2 regions of the Peribacillus sp. NJ11 genome follow, and region 2 is predicted to be linked to the other one. Evidence: riboswitches for the same ligand, from Rfam matches in the RefSeq annotation. Region 2 holds a riboswitch; the other holds the start of a gene.

Region 1 (11,407 bases), 700 kb from region 2:
GGATTATAGGTTTTTAGTGGAAACCTTTTTTGTAGCGTTATCGGGGGTGCCGACCGCATTATTCATTACAATTGTTGCTTTGATCATAGCCTTGCCATTAGGGTTTTTACTTGCTTTATCAAGAATAAATCAAATCCCGGTATTGAATCGCTTAGCACAGATATACGTTTCATTTGTCAGAGGAACGCCCGTCATTATCCAAATTTTCATTATATATAGCAGTGTGCCATTAATGCTGACTTCGATATTTGAAAAGTATGCTGTCGAAATGAATGTATACGATGTTAATCCGATATGGTACGCATTCATTGTTTTCTCGTTGAATACGACAGCTATTCTCACAGAGGTGTTTCGTTCGGCAATTAGCACAGTGAGTAAGGGGCAGCTTGAAGCTTCGTATGCTGTCGGATTAACAACTGTGCAAGCATTTAGAAGAATTATCATTCCACAGACATTGGTAGTGGCATTACCGAATATATGTACAGCAACAGTCAATCTGATTAAAGCGACATCATTAGGTTATGCTTTGTCATTGCAGGAAATCACTTTAAAAGCCAAGGTAGCTGCCAATGTTGGCTACAATTATGTTGAAGCATATATTGATATCTTTCTTGTTTACCTAATTTTATGTAGTTTGGTGGAATACTTGTTTAAAAGGTATGAAAAACGAGTAAGCAGGTTTAAAGCCGTGAGTATCTGAAATGAGGAGGTGTGGCCGAAATGCTAGAGATTAAAAATATTCATAAATCATTCGGTGAGAATGAGATTTTAAAAGGTGTGGATTTAAATATAGACAAGGGAGATGTGGTGGTAATTCTGGGTCCAAGTGGTTCAGGTAAGACAACTTTACTTCGATGCATTAACTTTCTTGAAAAAGCAGATCAAGGACATGCCGTTTTTGGAGATATTGATGTAAGTCTTAAAACGGCATCTAAAAAAGTGATTCATGGAATAAGGCAAAAGATAGCCTTTGTTTTTCAAAATTATAATCTTTTCACTAATAAAACCGCATTGGAAAATGTAACGGAAGGACTGGTTATTGGAAGGAAGATTGCGAAAGCAGAAGCATATGAGATTGGTAAAAAAGCATTGGATAAAGTAGGCTTGTCAGAAAAATATGATGCTTACCCTAGTGAACTCTCAGGCGGGCAGCAGCAAAGGGTGGGCATTGCGAGAGCGGTTGCTTTAAACCCTGACATTATTTTATTTGACGAACCAACTTCGGCATTGGACCCGGAATTGGTCGGTGAAGTACTGACGGTGATGAAGCAAATTGCCAAAGAAGGAACTACGATGTTAGTCGTCACGCATGAAATGTCTTTTGCAAAGGATGTTGCAAACAGAGTGATTTTTATGGATGCAGGTGTAATAGTGGAAGAGGGATCGCCTAAAGAAATTTTTGTGAATCCAAAAGAAGAAAGAACGAAGAGGTTCTTAAAAAGAGTCTTGCCGGAGGATTATATTTTTTATATTTAGGTTATGTTACATTTGTTAGAGGGTTTCAGAATGTCGTTAAGTGAATTGATAGTAAAAATTCAAAAATTGAATTAAGCAAAAATACATCAGTTGAAAGAATTCTTTATCCATTTACTTGCATCATCATTTTCTGCAAGTGAACAAGCATTTCAAGAAGTGACCGAACGCAAAAATAAAGATGGCTAAACTTGTGTAGATTTTGACTCTTTAAACATATACCTCTACAGTTCATTAACAAGCAGAATAGAATAATGAAAGAAATATACTTTTGTGGAAATTGAAAACTGTAATGGAGAATAAAAACTTGCGTAATCAACCATGGAGTAAAGTAAAGAAAAAGTTAGAGAGTTTTATCTGTGACTCTCTAACAAATAGAGTTCAGTTTACTGTTACGAATTATCGAAAGGCTCACGACCGCTTAGGACGAGCTTTTATTACTGTTGATAAAAAGGAAATCCTAAATATGTATACGATAACATCTGATAGAAAAATGTTCAGAAAAGAAAATGAAATAAGAAAAGCCAAAAGTATTGAATACGATGTCTATAATGGAAATCAGAACTATGAGGATAGGGATACAAGCACATGAAATGATTAAAGCAGAGGGGATTTTTGCACAGTATGACTTTTTTAATGCGGTTGAAGAATATTTTAATTTACCAATAGAAATTTCCTTAAAATCAGATGATATGATTATAAAGATTCTTTCTCTGTTAGATAGAAGAGTTGGGATGCGTACGTTACAAGGGACTTAAAAAATCTATCCTGAATGAAAAGGAACTTATCCAGTATTTTTATAACTTGCGATGTGAAGCAGAGGGAATAAGAACTTCCTAAAAAGCGCTATGCTATAATGAATTTTTATTGAACAAGTATTTTACTTGGCGTGGAAGTGTGAGCGTTAGGACGTTATTTATTAGTGAGGAAAAACAATATGGATAGTGAAAACACATGAACCTCCTGCAAATATGAGTGGGAAACCTAGCTCATTGACAGGAAGTCTAAAGTATTTTCTTTATATAAAGTAAATCAAAATGAGCAATGGTGTCTTTTCCGTTAAATTAGAGAATCAGCATTTAGGCATCGTTCCTAACATCCCACTTAAAAAAGCTAAGTATTTCTTCTACTAACTTACATACTACAGGAGACAGATATCGATCTTTCAAATAGGCCAGGTAAACAGTCCTTTCCAAAGAATTCGAATCTATTGCACGAATTGCAGTATTGCGTGTTGCAGCGGATTTTATATAGCTTTCCGGTAAAACTGTAACCCCAAGTCCTTCTTCCACCAAACTGCAAGCTGCTTCAAGCCTTTCTATTTCGTATAAGATATTGGGAATTGCATTTTCATTCTTAAATGCTTTTAAGATATCATCTCTTGTTTGAAATCCAGTTGTACTGATGATCAATTCTTTCTTTGCAAGGTCTTGGAAAGTGATGGACTCTTTTTTGTTTAACTCATCATCTTTATGGATCAAAAGCATGAATTTTTCATTATATAGGGGGATGGACACGATTTCCTCGTTATTAATGGGCTGGTTCGTGATGGTGAAATGAACATTATACCGATTTAACGAATCGATAACTTTCTCTTCCCCTAATATTTCCCTGACTTTTATATGAATATTAGGATAATTGACTTTAAAGTTCCTGATTAACTTCGGGAACCAAAATTTGAATGATTCAATGGAACCTATTGATACTGTTCCACTTCCAACATCTTTCATTTCCTCAAGTTCCACTTGCATATTATTGAATTTTCTTAACAGGTCAACAGATCTCGTATAAAAAATCTCCCCTGCTTCCGTAAGCTCTAGCCCCCTTGTATTACGTTCCAAAAGCTGCAAACTAACTTCTTTTTCCAATTTCATTATGGCATTGCTTAAGGAAGGTTGAGATATATGTAGTATTTTAGCAGCTTGGGAGTAATTCTTTTCTTGGACAATGGTAGTGAAATAACGAAGTTGGCGCAAATCCATATATTCTCCTTTCTATAGCTTTAAACTATAGATATATTAAAATTTAGTATTGGTAATTATATATTATCTCATTTATAATTTTTAAAAAAGATATTTCGGAATTTTTAAAATAAAGGAGAAAATTATGTATATTAAACCGAATTTGGATTATTGGAATGGAAGGGTTGATTCCCATACTGACATGGACAGCTTTAGATATCACCAACGAGTGCGTTTGGCACCGATTTCGGAATTACCCATCTCTTCCGAAGCATCCAGAACCTTTGGAATGATTGGCTTCAAATGTGATGAAGGAGTCAAAAGGAATAAAGGCAGGATTGGTGCTGCAGAGGGTCCTGATCACATTAGGCAGTCCTTGGCAAAATTACCATGTCATTTATCTTCCCAAACCGAGCTGTTGGATGCTGGAAATGTAACGTGTGAAGGTCCAGAGATGGAGGCTGCCCAAACTCAACTGGGATCAGCTGTTTCCAAAATATTGGAGAGTAAAGCGATTCCTATCATACTTGGCGGAGGACATGAAACCTTTTATGGCCATTATCTTGGGATTAGAAAATACATTGGCCCAAAGGCTAGGTTAGGAATCATTAATATTGATGCTCACTTTGATATGAGGCCTTATGAAAAAGAAAGTTCATCAGGAACGATGTTTAAGCAGATTTTGGATGAGGATCAAAGTTGTGGATATTTATGTGTCGGAATTCAGAAACAGGGAAATACGAAGGCCCTGTTTGAAACTGCTGAGAGGAATAAGGTCGATTACATATTGGAAGAAGATTTGTCATTGAACGAAATGGATGAAACCAAGCAGCGGATAAATGAATTCGTTAAGAAAAATGACTTCATTATTCTTACATTATGTACGGACGTTATTGATTCAGCCTACGCACCTGGGGTAAGTGCACCCTCTCCGTTTGGACTTAATCCGAAATTGGTCCGTGCGATTATTAGGCATGTCGTATCAAATGAAAAGATCCTCTCCTTTGATATCTCGGAAGTGAATCCTTCGTTGGACGAAAATAATAAAACGGTTACATTGGCAGCACATTTAATAAATGAGGTTTTGCTGAATTTTAAATAATAAATGGACATGGATTATGGGTAACTCCCACGGAATAACAAGAGGCATTCCTCATCGACCTTTTTGCTATCCCCATTATCATCACCGGTAAAAATTTGTTGAAGTGAAAAACCTGTTGACCAGACTGTCTGTGATCATTCATGGACAGTCTTTTTTATGTATATGTAAATAGCGGTGTACTCCTATATAGACTCATCATTAGTGGATTAACTACGACTCTACTAAAGGTCAATAATGATACTTGTGGGTTTTTGGTTTATAATAACAACCATCTAGCCTAATGAGGGGGATCCTATGAATGAATATAATGTAACGGTCAGGAATGGCAGTACCTTAATTTTGTCAGAAATCATTAAAGCTGAAGATGAGAGAGAAGTCCTGGGCACACTTTTGATTTCCAGCGAATTATTTAATCAACCATTTACCGACATCAGGATTTTAGAACGCTGATTTGTACCTGCCCGTCCTATTTGTTACACTGTAATAAATCCTAAAACGGTAGGCGATATTATGTGCGGACGTTTCACGCTTTTCACGGACATTGAAGAAATAAAAGAACGGTTTAATATTCAAGGACCTTTTGATGAAGAATACCAATTCAGCTACAATATTGCACCTTCCCACTCCGTGCTATCCGTCATTAATGACGGAGCAAGGAATCGACTTGGATATCTTCGGTGGGGACTCATTCCTTTCTGGGCAAAAGATGAAAAACTGGGCTACAAAATGATCAATGCCAGAGCGGAAACCATTGCTGAGAAGGCAAGCTTCAAGAATGCGTATAAGAAGAAACGATGCTTGATAATCGCTGATTCATTTTATGAGTGGAAGAAGGAACCCAGGCGAAAAATACCCATGCGAATAAAGCTTAAAAATCATGCGCCATTTGGAATGGCAGGTCTCTGGGAATCCTGGAAATCTCCAGAAGGAATCAACATCTATTCGTGCTCAGTTATAACAACCGTTCCTAATGAGCTAATGACCAGCATTCATGACCGCATGCCTGTCATCCTTAAACCTGAAGATGAAAAAGATTGGTTGAATCCATCCATTAATGATCCTGCCTTTCTACAGCAGTATTTAAAATCATTCGATTCTGAACAAATGGAAGCATTTGAGGTATCGACTGATGTGAACTCAACTAAAAATAATTCACCAAACCTAATACAACAAATTTGCTAAGAGGTCCTTTGACCTCTTTTTATTTTAGTTCCGTCCAGACAAATGACATTATTTGAGATTTCATCCAAATATCACAATTAACCCAAATACCTTATTTACTGTACATGTAAAAGTCCGTTTAAAATATTAAGGTCCACATTTGAAATACTTTTAAACTAAACCTTGCGAAAATACATAAAATGCTGTACTCTTATATTTGCTTTTCAATAAGGCTTTCGATGTCACTTTCCGAGAGTGGACAGAGGTAAACTTGGAGCGGTTATAGCAAGTTACCAGCCTGCTTCTTTTCTCTTGGACACCGGTGCATTTGATAATATCATTATATAATTTAAATCTTCTTATCAAGAGAGACGGAGGGACTGGCCCGAAGATGTCTCGGCAGCAGACTTTAATAGGAGTGCTGTGCCAAATCCAGCAGGCTGATTTTTGCCTGAAAGATAAGGAGGGCGTTTTTTATAAATTAAAAGACCTCTTCTTGTTGTGTTTAATGGAAGAGGTCTTTTTTATGCTGAAAGTATTTTTAGCTATAGCTTCCATGAAGGTGTTATTTACGAAAAATGTTAGAAGAATAAGTGCTGTGACACATGTCATGGGAAAAATAAAAAGAGGTGTACATCATGAGTGCAAACAATAAAGGGAATCCGTGGGCATTGATCCCATTTGTCGTTTTTTTGATTTTATTTATAGGGTCCGGAATCATTACAAAAGATTTTTATTCTTTTCCGGTGATTGTAGCGATTTCAATTGCATCGGCAGCTGCATTGGCAATGAATCGGAAAGAGTCTTTCAATCAAAAGGTTGAAATTTTCTGTAAAGGCGCCGGGGATGCCAATATTATGTTAATGGTTATCATTTTCCTTTTGGCAGGCGCTTTTGCCGAAGTTGCAAATGGCATGGGGGCAGTTGAATCTACGGTGAATCTTGCCTTAGCGGTTTTTCCGCAAAATCTATTAATGGTAGGGATTTTCATCATCGCTTGCTTTATCTCTCTATCCATGGGGACGAGCATGGGAACGATTGTAGCACTAGCACCTATTGGGGTGGGAATTAGTGAGCAAACCGATATTTCGCTTGCCTTTTCAATGGCGGCCGTTATTGGTGGTGCGATGTTTGGGGATAACCTTTCCTTCATTTCAGATACGACAATCGCTGCAGTTCGTACGCAGGGAACGAAAATGAAGGATAAGTTCAAAGTGAATTTTTTCATTGTTTTACCTGCGGCCATCATCACATGTGTCATCCTTGGAATTTTAACAATGGGTGAACAAGCTGCCATCGCTCAACATTCTTATAATTGGGTGAAGATCCTTCCGTATCTTTGTGTATTGATCACTGCATTGGCAGGTGTCAATGTGTTCCTGGTCCTATCCATCGGAATCGTATTTGCCGGAATTATCGGCTTGGCGGATGGAAGTTATCAACCGTTGGGTGTCATTCAAAAAATCGGAGAAGGGATGGCGGGAATGTATGAAATCTCTTTCCTGGCCATTTTAATCGCAGGAATGGTAGCTGTAATCAAGCATAATGGCGGTATCGATTATCTTCTCCACCTCGTAACCCGAAACAGCAAAACTAAAAAAGGGGCTGAATTCAGCATTGCCGGGCTTGTTGGTTTGACGAACCTTTCCACGGCAAATAACACGATATCAATTATCATTGCCGGGCCACTTGCCAAAAATATTGCTGAAAAGTATGGAATCGATCCGCGTAAATCGGCGAGCTTACTTGATGTTTTTGCATGCTGCATTCAGGGGTTAATTCCATATGGGGCACAACTGCTTGTTGCAGCTGGGGTAGCACATATTTCTCCGTTAAGCATCTTGCCGTATTCATATTACCCAATACTAATTGGCCTTTGTGGAGTCATAGCCATCTTGATTGGTTATCCGCGATTTCAGCCGGTAGATAAAGAAACGAAGAAACGTACTTCTTAATAATGAGAATAAGCATGAAAATAAACCCTGAATCATTAGATTCAGGGTTTTACTTTGTAAGGTGTATGGAAACATTGGTGAAAAATAATTAAAAAGAGCGATGTACCCTCGATCTTCCATCAGTTTAAGTGTTATCAATGTTTAGGAATTACGATTCATATTGATTAACCCAACGCATAATGGTTGTGTGAGCTAGTCGTTATGAATAGAGGACAACACCAACTAAACCAGAAAGAATAATGACATAGGCTGGGTGCCAGCGTAATTTCAATAGGGCAAATAACGATAATCCAAAAACGAGTAATAAGCTTATCGTATGCCATGAAAAGTTCAGGGCTATCAAATGATTGGAAAGTGCAAAGCTGATAGCTGCAAAGAGGATTAAACTAGTGACAACGGGTCTTAATCCATAAAACATCGATTGAATAACTGGATAATGATTCAATTTGCTGAAGAAGGTGGCTATAACGGTTACGAGTATAATGGCAGGAAGCAAGATTCCGAGAACGGATGATATGGCTCCTGCTAATCCAGCAGTCGAATAGCCTACGAGAATGGCACTATTAGTGGTGATAGGCCCGGGAGACATGCCGGAAATAGCGATTACATCGGTAAATTGTTGCGTCGTCATCCACCCATGCTGTAAGACTTCCGATTCTATTACCGGAATCATGGCGTATCCGCCTCCAAACGATATAAAGCCTATAATAAAGAAGGTGCTAAACAACTCCCACAATTCCATTATTATACATCACTCACTTTCTTGAAAATTAGTTAGATCGTTTATTCCTATAACCTTCAGAAAATAACTTTGATCTTTCATGGAACCTATATGCCAGCACCCATGAAGTATTCGAAATCATTTTCTTCTATTTTCTTTTCTTTTCGGTCCATCTTGACATCGAAACCTAATTTCCTCTTAATAGAGATGGTCACAATACCTGTTATAGCTCCTGCTAATATAGCCAAAACAGGGTGAACGAAGAAAAGGACTGGGATTCCAACTATCAAAATACAGAAAGTTGATTTGTCAACAATAGCCGTTTTTCCTATCTTGATAGCCGCATATGCGATGATGGCCACTATGGAAGCTCTAATCGATATGAAAGCGGATTCTATCTTCGGATTATCGTGAATGAAAAAATACAAAATGCCGAGGAGTAGAACAATTAAACATGTAGGTAATGAAACACCAATCATGGCTGCCATTGCGCCCTTCATTCCGGCAATTCGATGGCCGATAAAGGTGGCGGAGTTAATGGCGACAGCTCCCGGTACGGATTGAGATAAAGCAAAAACATCCGTAACTTCTTCGCTTGACAGCCATTTTCTCTTCTCCACTACTTCTTTTTCGATTAAGGGGATCATCGCAAAACCGCCTCCGAATGTCACAGGTGCCATTTTAAAAAAGGTCCAAAATAATTGGAACAGTGTTTTCCATTGTCCTTTCATTGACATCCTCACTTCCTTTGCTGCTCTGTTTAATTCTTATCATTAACATATCAAAGAAAAAGGACTGGGTAAATTGCAACAAAATCATCGGGTATAACAAAACGTTATACCCAGAAACTTTATCCGTTTTATATAGAATTTCACCAAAGAATGAATAGGTCCACCTAATCAGGGGAAATAGCGTCGTTTTCCCATTTCACCATTTAGCTATATGATGCTATCATTTTATTAAACCATTTAAAGACAAGGAGGTCGGTTTCTTGAAAATAGAAAATCTAAGAATGTTTTGTTTAGTGGTGGATGAAGGAAGTATAAGCCAGGCAGCGAGGTTAAGCTTCTTATCTCAACCCGCGGCAACAAGACAGATTCATCAATTGGAAAATTTTTATAATACTTTGTTATTCGACCGTGAGGAAGGGAGGCTGAGAGTGACGGAAGCAGGAAAGTTGTTATACCCTTTTGCAAACGCTATTGTAAATGACTTTAACCATTCAAAAGTAGTGATTCAGCAATCAACTGGCGAGTACAATGCTAACCTCATAGTAGGTGCATCCTTGACAATCGGCGAGTATTTGTTGCCGAGCTTGCTTGGGAAATTCAAAAAACAACAGCCTGAAATAAAAGTGACATTAACGATAAAAAATACCCCCCGGGTTCTTGAGGATTTATCAAACGATGTCATTGATTTGGCCTTGGTGGAAGGACTTGTGGAAAACACCGATTTTATTGTAGACAAGTTCGCCGAAGACGAATTGATATTGGTTTGTCCATTTGACCACCCATGGAAAGACAGAAAAGAAATCCAGCTAGAGGAATTGGGAAATGAAAGGATGATATGGCGTGAATCCATATCAGGGACACGACTTATCGTAGAAAACATGTTAAGGGAGCATGGGGTTTTAGAAAAAATAGAAAGCTACATGGAGATTGGTAGTACTCAAGCGATAAAAAGTGCGGTTGAGGCTGGACTTGGGATCAGCATTTTGCCAAGGTTGACGGTTGCCAGGGAATTGGAACAAGGTTTTTTGCGGGAAGTGGGTATTTCCAGAATAGATATAACAAGAAATCTGTGGCTGGTCAGGAAAAACAAGCGTTTTAATAAAATAGGGGTGTCAAATTTTGTGGAATTTCTTCGATAGTGAATGAATTACGTCACCTCTCATCGTTTGGTTACATTTTAAGTGAAAATTTTGGTAGGTGACAAAGTGTTCAAATAATTTTTGAAAACAGTTTATTGGCAGCGTTTTCATGGTTTTGGTTAACGATGTGGCTGGGACTATGGATGCCAGGTTACGTAACTAGAATTGCAGAGATGAAATTGGGATATAGCGTATTGAAAACAGGCATGGTCTTGGCTTCCATCACGATTTTCATGCCCCTACCTGGATAACCATCGCTCAAAGCATGGCAAAAGGCTGTGCCTATACTTTTTTAATGACTAGCCTTCAGGTTTTAATGTAGGTACTTCCTGGCCGATCAGGATTAATGACGAGCCAAAGCGCATCGTTTATGAATATAGCAGGGAGGCCATTTATCACTAGTGTGCTTGACAATCGCATACGAAAACGTATCACTTGGTTTTGTGTATTCCTTCTTTTTTGCCGCGGGCTTTCTTCTAATTTTTAGAATTGAGTTCTCAATCTTCGTTAAACCAGCTTAAAGGTTCAAATTAGTAGATGCAAAAGCAAAGACTTCTACAATATAAAAAGTTAGAGGTTTTTACATTGGATAAAGGTTTTTCTCAATAGAGAGGGGCCTTTTTGCATTTTGATATACAGCTTACGCACCTTTATATGAAATGTATAACAAAATGGGGCATTACATATTTTCTATAGAAAAAACTATCTCATAATATCTTTATGTTCAAAATATACCGGAAATTAAGTATGCATGTATGCTTTTTAGCTTCCGAGCCATAGCTAAAAAGCGAATTGTATTAATGGATACAAGTGGATTTTATATAAATAAAATTGAAGTTACTATGAAAAATAGTAAATTTACTTAATGACAAATCAATTATAAAATAAAGTTACATTATTCTAAATATTTAAAAAAATAGAAGAATTATCGTTTCAATATAAGGAAGAAATTACAACTTTGATATCTAAAAACTCAAAAGGGAAAGGGGTATGGAATGTCTAATAAATCTTTTATTAAAGGAATTGTTTCCGTTCCATTTGTTTTTGTTTTACTAGTAGGACCTTCTGTTACAAATGCTGCGCCCGATATGCCAATGCCCGCAACACATTCAACAATTTCAGCAAATAAGGCTGTTTATAAACAGTTGGATTTTACAGATAAGG
Region 2 (11,407 bases):
GATATTTAGGTGGATCAGTAGCGGCTAATGCCATTATGGGATATGTAGTGGACTTTGCAGGTTGGAATGCAGGCTTTACATTAATAACAATTTCTTGTGTTCTGGCAGTAGTGGTTTTTGCATTTACATGGAATGTTCGTGGACAGGAAGTAGTAAAAGGCTAATACAGGAAACATTTAGCTCAAGCTTCCCCTTTAGATGTATTTCTAAGGGGGATTAATTTTTAGGACAATGGCCAAAAATACCACAAAATAAACTTACAATCTTCATTTATAATCTGAATATTCGGTTTTTTATCTTCGCACGCAGGTGTGCATATGAATGAGTAAAATTTCATATTAAAATATTATTATATAATAAAAAACTATGCCTATAAACCAATGGTCCAATAGGCATAGTCATACCAACAAAATTATATAGTTTAATGTCTTCTACAAATTTACTGGTTATTCCCGATCGAAAAGAGATGCACCTGCTATACCAGGCTTTGTCATCTCATAAGGATTTAAAATTAAATCCAATTCTTCTTCAGTTAACACATCATACTGTAAACAAAGTTCGCGAACTGATTTTCCTTTTAAAATCGCTTCACGCGCAATACGTGAAACCACTTCGTAACCAAGGTGCGGGTTGACCGCTGTAATCACTCCAACACTTTGTTCGACATAATCTTTTAAATGTTGCTCATTCGCTTCAATGCCTTCTAAACAATAATCTGTAAAGACATTGAAAGCATTGTTCATAATGCTGATAGATTGCAATAAATTGAATACAAGCACTGGCTCCATTACATTCAACTCTAGTTGCCCCGCTTCTGATGCTAAGCATATCGTATTATCGTTCCCGATCACTTGGAAAGCGACTTGATTAATTAATTCTGGCATTACTGGATTTACTTTTCCTGGCATGATGGATGAACCTGGTTGACGAGCTGGAAGTGTGATTTCTCCTAATCCCGCTCTTGGTCCTGAAGCCATCAAACGTAAATCATTAGCAATTTTAGACATATTCATCATACATACTTTCAATGAAGCTGACACTTCTGTATATGCATCCGTATTTTGGGTTGCATCTACTAAATGTTCTGCTCCGACAAGTGGCAATTCACTGATTTCAGCTAAATACTTAACAACATTTTCAATGTAACGCGGATCTGCATTTAATCCCGTTCCAACTGCAGTTGCTCCCATATTCACTTCATATAAATGTTGACGTGATTGACTGATTCTTTTTATATCCCGCTCTAATACGCGACTATATGCTTCAAATTCTTGCCCGAGTCGAATTGGCACTGCATCCTGAAGATGTGTGCGACCCATTTTGATAACATGATCAAATTGTTTTGCTTTATTCTTTAGGACCGTACTCATCTTTGTCATTGTTTGTATTAACTGCTCTAATAGTCGTAGTGTTGATAAATGAATGGCAGTTGGAAATACGTCATTCGTCGATTGTGACATGTTAACGTGGCTGTTTGGACTAACATGAACATAATCACCTTTATTGTGTCCCATAAGTTCTAACGCTCGGTTGGCAACGATTTCATTAATGTTCATATTCATCGAAGTGCCCGCGCCGCCTTGAATTGGGTCAACGATGAAATATTCATGCCACTTTCCATCGATCACTTCATCTGAAGCTTTAACGATAGCGTTTCCAATACCTTCATACAAGCGTTTGGTATCCATATTTGCTAAAGCGGCTGCTTTTTTTATCATAGCAAGTGCACGAATCATTTCTTCATTGACTTTATAACCGGTAATCGGAAAATTTTCTACAGCGCGTAAAGTTTGTATTCCATAATAAACATCTGCTGGAATTTCCTTTTCCCCAAGAAAGTCTTTTTCAATTCGGTATGTTCTCTCATCTATCAACATTTCCTCTTGCCCCTTTGTTTGTTCTAGAATGTAATGTCCTCTGCAATCGGTGTTTCCATCAATTCCTTCACCTTTTTGGGATCCTGTGTCTTTGCTAATATCCACATCAACTTAGGAACGATGGCTTCTGTATTCATATTTCTGGAACGAATGATGACATTCTTATTTACTTTTCGTCCCACTTCGTATATATCCATATCCTCCCCTTCCTCTAAACATTGGGTAGTAATGACAACGGATATTCCACACTCGACCAACTCATTCAACTTCTCTAAAATATTTCTTCCTTGAAACGGAATACCGCCGCTCCCATAACTTTCAATTACAATTCCCCGGTATTGATTTTTCAGAAAATCAAAGAATTCGGGCTTAATCCCCGGATATAGCTTTACCAAAGCAACATCAGTACAAATGGAAGCATCTAACTTGGCTTTCTTATTCTTTGTTGATTGAACTGGCTTAAGATACTCAATTTTATCTTTTGATATGGAAGCAATATAAGGATAATTAATACTTTCAAACGAATCATAGCTTTTCGTTCTCAATTTAATGGCCCTTGTACCCTGGATGACTCTACCATCAAAAACTACATATACGCCTCCAATATCTTCACAAGCAAACCGAATCGCATCAGAGATATTTCTTTTGGCATCCGTCTTTTTAAAGGCAATTGGGATTTGAGAACCTGTAATAATAATTGGTTTCCCTAAATCTTGTAACATATATGAGAGCGCAGCTGAAGTGTAAGCCATCGTATCTGTCCCATGGGTGATCACAAAGCCATCGTAATCATGGTAGTGCTCATGGATGGATTGAGCCATTTCTGTCCAATCTTCCGGCTGCATATTTGTACTATCGATATTCATCAAAGGCTTACTATCAATCTGACATAAATCCAATCCCGGAAGGTGACCTAAAATTTCGTCAGCTTTCATCCCTGGAACCAGTCCATTTTCCCCTTCTAACGATGCAATTGTACCACCGGTAGTAATTAACATCAACTTCTTAATTTTTGACTTCAATTCCTCCAATTTACTACCCCCTATAAAGCCTCCCTGTATCCCAATCATTCTAAGCATCTCAGAAAGGATGTATTCATTGTAAATGTTCATGTTACGCGTACATCACATGTAATTATAGTTCTGTTCAAGAGTGAAATCAAGCTAAAGTTATTCATTACGCGTACACTTTATTGTCATATGATGGTATAATGGATTTATATAAAAGGAGAGTAATAAAAATGATATTAAATAGATTAACTACATTAAGGAAGTGCAAAAGGTGGTCTTTGCAATATACGGCTGACAGGCTCGGAATCGCCAAGAGTACCTATGCAGGTTACGAATCGGGCCACCGCCGCCCTTCATTAGAAACGATTAATTTATTAGCCGGCTTATATGATACATCCACCGATTATCTTCTAGGTAGAGTAGATTATCCAGCTTCTCTGCCTAAAGAGGTTTCCACAGAATCACTTCAGGTCTTGGAATTAACCGATTTATCAAATATGAAGCTTTCTGTCGATGGAATTTCTCTTTCTGAAGAAGAAACGATTCAATTTATTGCTTTTATTAGAGCTAAGCGAGAAGTGGAAGTAAATCGAGATAAACTTAATAAAACAAAAGAGCCATTGGGCTAAGTTTTGGTAAGTGGAATCTGATATAACCTTTCAATTAGCAACAAATATACGAAATCAAATTGCGGACATTATTATTTTCCTGCAGCATTTATGAGGGACATAACCGTATGACATAAAGCAGGGTCTTATAGTTATAAAGTGGACTTATTGCACTATCACCTGATAGTTGGGTTTTAACTTACTTGGAAAATTAGGATATGGTAGGCTTGATGGATTCTTTTAAGAACATGAACTCCCTTAACTTTTGTTAGGATAAGTTGTCCTAGTTATTGAAGTTCGCACTTTCATGACTAAAATGATCGCTATTTTTTATGACAAGAGAATATGTGTACCAATAGATTATACTACTAACTGGTCTGGGCTCTGCAATGAAAACTAATGTCCCGAGAAAGTAAGTTGGAGGTTTTTATCATTTAATAGAAGAAAGTCGTATTATCATAGATCCTCCATTATTTTTATCCTGTTTTCCACTCTTCTTACAAAAAATTTTAACAGAATTTTTTGTAATTCTTCCGTTTTTTCCTCCATTTATACGCTTATTTACATTTAACCACTCCGACTTTCCCTCTTTATTATTTGCAATGAAAGAAAAAACCATAGCAAAGCTCATGGTTTTTTCCCAATCCCATATATGGAAATTAATGAAATCTTTAAAAGCAAATACGAAGCTGAATGTTGGAACCATCATGATGAAGTGGAACAAACGTTATTATTCATGTGCTGTTTTTCGGAAAGCGAAATTTTATAAGCCTTACTAGAATGGGAAATTGCTTAAGCAAACAATAATAATTGCAATACCTTGCTAGTACTATGTTATGAGCGATATTTAAAAATGACTAAACTATATACTGCTTCCCAATTAATTAAGGCATCTCGTCTTCTTTTTCACGATTTTTAAAAGCTTCATGTGTGACAATATCCTCAATCTGTTCATATTGTCGACTATGTTCTTTCTCTTCGCTTATTCTATTATTAGGTAAATTCCCTGGATGTCCTTTTTCTTTGTGATTAAAATTTTTACCACGACTCATATTCATTCTCTCCTTTCTATTCTTGTTTATTTAGTTTTCCCAAGCGTAAAAAAAATATGATTTAATTTCCCTTTTTACTGATCGTGAATCATTTTATTAATAAGGAACTTTCATTCTAGGTTGACTCATATTTCATTGTTTCTTGCTTTAATGAAGGCTGTTTTTCATTGTTGCCTTAAGCAGTTTGGCTAAATAAGTAAAGGTGAATCTGAACCTGCTGCAAAATCGGATTCATTCCTCTCTAAATCCCGAGAGATAGCAACTAATATTTCCAAATCCCTCCTTTCTCGTTCAATATTCGTCTAATTGTACATCATGATCCAGGCAATCAAGCGGCAAAATCCGCAACCACCGTTAAGTAGGCGCAATTCGGTCAAGTGCATACATGAAACGAATCACTTATTTCAGAAGCCCCTAGAAACAATAAGCAATTCTCCCTTTCCTTCCAATAACTCAAATCTGAATAAAGAGACAAAAAGAACAGGAACCGCCTGATTAAGATGATTCCTGTTCTTTTTATTTTTGACAAGACGAGAGGGAGGGTTTTCCCACTTCTTACATAGCTAATAAAAACATTTTGAAATCCAGAAAAAAGGCTATGAGGATACCACCTCGGATGGTCGCCACTTTCTTGAAATCTCTTCAATATGATGAGGTGCCGTTCTGCAGCAACCTCCAATCAAACGTGCCCCTGCATGGTGCCATTCTTCGGATTTCAGGTCGAACTTGTTACAAGATTCTTGACCATGCCATGTTTTGGTATCCGGATTATAAGTTTCACCAGAATTCGGATAAACAATAATTGGTTTTTTCGTGTTTGCACTCAACACATTGATAGCTTCCGTGACAACTGATACTGGTGCACAATTAATGCCAATCGCTGCAATTTGCTCACTTTCCTCAAACAACCTCGTACACTCCTCCAGCAATGTACCGTCACTTATCGCTTTCTCATCTTTCAAAGAAAAGGATAGCCAAGCATACACTTCTGGATAATCCTTCAATAATGAATCCAATACTTTTGCTTCTTGAAGGGATGGAATCGTTTCAAATGCTAGGAGATCAGCACCTGCTTCAATCAAAGCTGATATTCTTGGGCGATGAAATTCTACTAAGGTTTCATCTGAAACACCATAGTTTCCTACATATTCTGAACCATCTGCAAGGTACGCCCCATAAGGTCCAACTGATGCAGCAACCAATGGCTTAGGTCTATTTGTTTGCGTTTCATCCTTCCAATAATCATCCCTTGCTTTCCTTGCGAGTAACACCGTTTTCCGAATTAACTCCATGGCCTCTTTTTCTTGTATCCCACGCAGGGAGAAACCTTCAACGGTGGCTTGGTAGCTTGCAGTTATCGCACAGTCCGCTCCAGCACGAAAATATGCAGAGTGAACCTGATAAATCACTTCTGGATTTTCAAGTAATACACGTGCAGACCACAGGGGATCGTCCAAATCACATCCATACCGCTCGAGCTCTGTAGCTAGAGCTCCGTCCAGAATCATGACTGAATGATCTCGTAAAATAGCGTCAATTGGGTTTATTTTATTCTTCATGGTTTTACTCCTCTTTTCTTTGAAGATTGTGTAATATAATAAGTTCCATAGCAAAACAAAATAAATGGAATACCACAATAAAGTGCTATCCGTTGTGTAGGATCAAAGGCAATTCCTATACATGAAGCAAGACAAAGCATGAAAGAAACGATTGGTACGAACGGATATAATGGTGTACGATAAGCCAAATCATTTACTGAATTTCCTTCTTTTATAAAACGTCTTCGGAATAGGAACTGTGAAGCGCTAATACTCATCCAAACTACAACCACGGCTAGACCCGAAATGGATACAAGGACGATATACACCGTATCCGGTGCAATAATACTCGAGAACAAGGCTAAACCACCACCCAACATACTGAAAATGACTGCATTTATCGGAACGCCTCTTTTTGTTAATTTTGCAAATATTGGTGATATCGTTTTCTTATCTGCAAGGGACCAAAGCATTCTGGAAGAGGCATATAGACCTGAGTTTGCAGCAGACAAAATGGCAGTTAAAATAACAAAGTTCATGATATCCGCTGCATATGGCACTCCAATTCGTTCAAGAACTGCAACAAAGGGGCTCTCTAATACGCTTGCATCCGAAACAGGCAATAATGCGGATAATACAACGATGGTTCCTACAAAAAAGATGATCAATCTCCATAATGTCATGCGGATTGCCTTTGGTATCGTTTTTTCTGGATTCACAGTTTCTCCAGCTGCAATTCCGATTAATTCAGTTCCAGAAAATGCGAAATTCACCGCAAGCATCGTCATTATAATGGCAAAAGCACCATTCGGAAATAAACCTGCACTTGTAAAATTGGAAAATAGCGGTGCTGGTTGTGAGTTAGTCATTGGAATAAAACCTACCATTGTCGCTGCTCCCAAAATAATAAATATCACAATCGCAATTACCTTTATAGACGCAAACCAAAATTCGGATTCAGCGAAAAACTTAACGGTCCAAGCATTTAATACCAAGACCAATATGGCAAATAGAGCACTCCATATCCAGACATTGATTGATGGAAACCATCGCTGCATCAACAATCCTGCAGCCGTGAATTCCGAACCTAGTGCAACAGTCCAGGTTAACCAATATAACCAAGCTACTGTAAACCCTGTCCCTGGTCCGATGTATTTGGCTGCGTAGCTATGAAACGCACCTGTCTCGGGCATATGTACTGCCAGTTCACCTAGACATAGCATGACTAGATAAACCACTAATGCTCCAATCAGATACGAAAGGATGGTGCCAAACGGGCCAGCCTGCTGAATCGTATAACCCGAACTTAAGAACAAACCTGTTCCAATCACCCCGCCAAGCGATAGCATGATTAAATGCCGTGTTTTCATTTCCCTTTGAAATTCCTGTTTCCTTTTGTTCTCCATTCATACTCTCCTTTATCCTGCATCCAGAAAAAAACGAAAACGCACTCTAAAAAGAGTGCGCTACTGACAAATAAAAACGTACGGTCTTATCTATCAAGGTTTCACCCCCTGGAATTAGCACAGTGTCTTAGCAGACCTGTTGCTGAGGTTTCATAGGGCCAGTCCCTCCACCTCTCTGGATAAGAAATTAATTTTTTATAACTTTATCAATCTATGAAAAAATTGTCAAGTTTTGTTTTGGAATATAAAGAATTCCCTTTACATTCGGACTATTTTGTCACCTCCGGCATGATTGCTTGTTTTGGTACAGTCGCTCACCGTAGAATTGCAGATAATGCTAACCGGAAATAATTTTGGTATAAAAAAAATGACGACATCTTAAAAGATGACGCCATTTTTTCTTTCTTATCACTTAAGGTCGTTCCATTTCAAATAATTCCCCTAGTTTTGTATAAGTATGACCCGCTAATCTTGCTACAGGTTTAAGCCCATTCTGGTCAATTCGGCCATTATGGTAAATATCTTGCTCTATATGATAGCAGACTATTTTACCTATCAATAAATCACAACCAGGTTTATCTAGGGAACCTCCCAATGGAATCGCATGCTCTAATGTACATTCAAAGCGTACCTTCGCTTCTTGCAATCCTGGTACGGATACCTTATCACTAACAGCCGTCGTGAAATTGGTCAGGCCCAATTCACTTTCATCCGATGGGAGTTCCTTGGCCGTTCGATTTGCATCAGCAACATTATTTTCATCAGTGATATGAACAACGAATTCCCCTGATTGAATTGCATTTCGTGCAGTGTCCTTTGAAACTCCTTCTTTCCGTTGAACAGAAATGGAAATCATCGGAGGATTGGAACTGACTATGTTAAAAAAGCTGAACGGCGCTATATTGATGGTACCGGTTTCGGATTGTGTCGTAATCAGAGCTATGGGTCTCGGTATAATGCTTCCAGTCAAAAACTTATAATTTTCCCGTTCAGTCAGACCTTCAGGATTTACTGAAATCATCTTCATTCCCTCTTTCATTCTTATATAAAGTTCTTATGAAACCATGAACCTGCTGCCTCGACCTCTGAACGTGTTAACTGATGACCGTAATTTTCCCAGTGAACTTCCACCGAAGCACCAGCTTGCAATAAAAGTTGTTTAAGTTCATCCGTTTCTTCTGCCGGGCAAATCGGATCGTTTTTACCTGCAGCAATAAATACAGGTATATCTGAGAGTGACGGCATAGCAATCCCTCGTCTAGGCACCATTGGATGATGAAGAATCGCTCCTTGTAGTGCCCCTTCGAAATGGAACATCAAACTTGCCGCTATATTTGCACCATTAGAATAACCTAATGCTACCACTCTGTCACGGTCGAAGTCATATTGTCCGGACGCTAATTCCAAGAAGTCATTAAGCTCATTCGTACGGAAAATCAAATCTTCTTCATCAAAAACCCCTTCAGCTAACCGGCGGAAAAAACGAGGCATTCCGTTTTCAAGTACATTTCCCCGTACACTCAATACGGATGAACCCGGTGAAACCATTTCCGATAATGGCAAGAGATCTGATTCCGTTCCTCCAGTACCATGTAAAAGCAAAAGTACCGGAGCTTCTGGATTACTTCCTTTTTGAAAAATATGTTTCATCATTTATCCTCCTCTAGTACTCTCGGCACTGCCGGCAGTAACGTTTTCTCCATGATTCCCCTTTTTTCTTCCAGCCATGGCGGGAGCATCAATTTACTACCCATCGTTTCCTTCGTCTCATCATGAGCAAAGCCAGGTGGATCTGTGGCAACTTCAAAGAGTATGCCTCCATCTTCCCGGAAATAAATGGCATCGAAGTATTGACGGTCTGTAAATGGGGTCACGCCATAGCCATTGTTACCGATATGTTCTCTCCATTCTTTATGATCTTCATTATCGCTTGCACGCCATGCCAGATGATGGACAGTTCCTACTCCGATTTTCCCATTTGGCAAAACGGTTTTTTTAACATCTATTAAATTTCCGATGTCCGATGTGGATTTGAAGCGGATGAAATCGTCCTCTTCCCCGATCTTTTGCAGGCCCATCACTTCCTCTAATAGTTCCATCGTTTTGATCGGTTTTGACGTCAATAATACAGCACCGCCGAATCCCTTGACCGCCTTATCAGCTGGTACACCGCCGAATGACCACTCGCTATTTTTACCTTCTTTACGCTCAACCAGTTCAAGTTGCAAACCATGTGGGTCTTGGAATTTCAGATATTCCTCACCGAAACGTGATGACTTTTCAAAGTCTATATTAAATTTACCCAAACGCATTTCCCAGAAGCCCATTGAACCTTCCGGAATGGCATATGTCGTAATCCCCACTTGTCCAGAGCCAATTGTCCCTCGGTATGCCCCAGGCCAAGGAAAGAAAGTGATGATAGTACCCGGTGAACCTGATTCATCTCCGAAATATAAGTGATAGGTGCCTGGATCATCAAAATTAACAGTTTTCTTCACCATACGCATCCCTAATACTCCAGCATAAAAATCCACATTCTCTTGAGGATTGCCTACAATTGCGGTTATATGATGTATTCCTGCATTTTGCTTTCTCATGCCGATTACTTCCTTTCCCGTTGATTAATTTGTTGATTTAGTATTCAGGGGTTTTAAATTCGATTCAATATCTTTTCTTTTCGATTCTAAAAATGGTGGCAGTGCGAGGTTCTCGCCTAGGTGCTCCTCTGCTTCATCCACTGCAAAACCAGGTCCATCAGTCGCTAATTCAAATAATATGCCATTCGGCTCCCTAAAATATAGTGAACGAAAATAAAAGCGGTCCACATATCCCGAGTTCACGAATTTCGATTCACTAATTTTCTCTATCCATTTTCTCAGTTCTACTTCATTATCCACCCGGAAGGCAACATGGTGTACTCCGCCTCTCCCCAATCGTTCTCGGGGAATGTCATTCCTTTCTTCGACATGGACTTCCGCTCCTGTTCCTCCCTCACCTGTCTCGTAAACGACAATCGGATTTTGCCCCCTAATTGAGGATGGGTATGTGCCTGATTTCCTGAACCCCAATACTTCGGTAAGAACGCTTTGCGTTTGTTCAATATTGGGTACAGTAAGTTTAACTGGTCCTAATCCTAGTATGGAAAACTCTTGCGGTACCGGGCTTCCATCCCATGGTAACCCTCCTTGAACGCCTTTATTATCCTGATCGGAAACAAGAAGAAGCCTTTGCCCTTCAGGATCTTTAAAAGAAAGAACCTTCCTTTGAAAACGGGTTGATATTTCATCATGATCAACCTTGGATTCCACAAACCGTTTTTTCCAATATTCGAGTGCTTCATCATCCCTCACCCGTAAAGAAATTTCTGAAATACTATTGTTTCCTTCATGAGTGCGGGCAGCATTGGGAATTTCAAAAAATGTCAGTTCCGTTCCCGGTGAACCAATTTGGTCTCCATAAAATAAGTGATACACACGAATATCATCTTGATTCACCGTTTTTTTGATTAATCGCATCCCTAATACTTTCGTGTAAAATTCAAAGTTGTTTCCCGCTCTAGCTGTAATCGCCGAAACATGATGTAATCCTTTTAATTCCATCCGTACCACTCCTATCTTTATAAATCTCCCCTTAAGGAGATGAATTATCCGCCAATAATATCTCGAATTCAAGGTATCTAATCTGTTATACACAACACTTTTAATAAAAATATCTTGAATTAAAGATAAACGACATTTATATATTTGTCAACCATTCTTGATTCAAATATTTCAAACCATTCACTTAATAAAATAATAATATCAGGTCAAAATAAGTCGGTATAATTAATGGAGGTGTGATATATGGCTAAAGATTTTTCAAGTGCAATTGAAGATAGGCGCTCATATTATTCCCTTAGTAAGGAAATTGTCGTCCC

The links. Region 2 has a riboswitch for S-adenosylmethionine ahead of mmuP (S-methylmethionine permease). Riboswitches for the same ligand answer to the same signal wherever they lie in the genome.
Region 1: linked by a shared signal. The riboswitch ahead of QUF86_RS21240 (Na+/H+ antiporter NhaC family protein) and the one ahead of mmuP (S-methylmethionine permease) in region 2 are both predicted to bind S-adenosylmethionine.

The regions. Positions count from the first base shown of each region.
Region 1 covers NZ_JAUCFO010000001.1:4,324,950-4,336,356, reverse strand. Annotated here, with positions in the region: gene QUF86_RS21280 (amino acid ABC transporter permease) at 1-700, shown strand, start outside; gene QUF86_RS21275 (amino acid ABC transporter ATP-binding protein) at 721-1,476, shown strand; partial or broken gene QUF86_RS28680 (SF0329 family protein) at 1,766-2,313, shown strand; gene QUF86_RS21260 (LysR family transcriptional regulator) at 2,553-3,455, opposite strand; gene hutG (formimidoylglutamase) at 3,580-4,536, shown strand; gene QUF86_RS21250 (hypothetical protein) at 4,831-4,986, shown strand; gene QUF86_RS21245 (SOS response-associated peptidase) at 5,047-5,718, shown strand; SAM riboswitch class I at 6,054-6,162, shown strand; gene QUF86_RS21240 (Na+/H+ antiporter NhaC family protein) at 6,336-7,652, shown strand; gene QUF86_RS21235 (chromate transporter) at 7,852-8,394, opposite strand; gene QUF86_RS21230 (chromate transporter) at 8,481-9,110, opposite strand; gene QUF86_RS21225 (LysR family transcriptional regulator) at 9,365-10,243, shown strand; gene QUF86_RS21220 (alkyl/aryl-sulfatase) at 11,239-11,407, shown strand, end outside.
Region 2 covers NZ_JAUCFO010000001.1:3,620,048-3,631,454, reverse strand. Annotated here, with positions in the region: gene glpT (glycerol-3-phosphate transporter) at 1-164, shown strand, start outside; gene aspA (aspartate ammonia-lyase) at 447-1,877, opposite strand; gene QUF86_RS17990 (asparaginase) at 1,901-2,887, opposite strand; gene QUF86_RS17985 (helix-turn-helix domain-containing protein) at 3,118-3,516, shown strand; gene QUF86_RS17980 (hypothetical protein) at 3,926-4,126, opposite strand; gene QUF86_RS17975 (hypothetical protein) at 4,380-4,547, opposite strand; gene mmuM (homocysteine S-methyltransferase) at 5,144-6,106, opposite strand; gene mmuP (S-methylmethionine permease) at 6,103-7,491, opposite strand; SAM riboswitch class I at 7,575-7,677, opposite strand; gene QUF86_RS17960 (flavin reductase family protein) at 7,904-8,512, opposite strand; gene QUF86_RS17955 (alpha/beta hydrolase) at 8,533-9,141, opposite strand; gene QUF86_RS17950 (ring-cleaving dioxygenase) at 9,141-10,088, opposite strand; gene QUF86_RS17945 (ring-cleaving dioxygenase) at 10,113-11,090, opposite strand; gene QUF86_RS17940 (nitroreductase family protein) at 11,334-11,407, shown strand, end outside.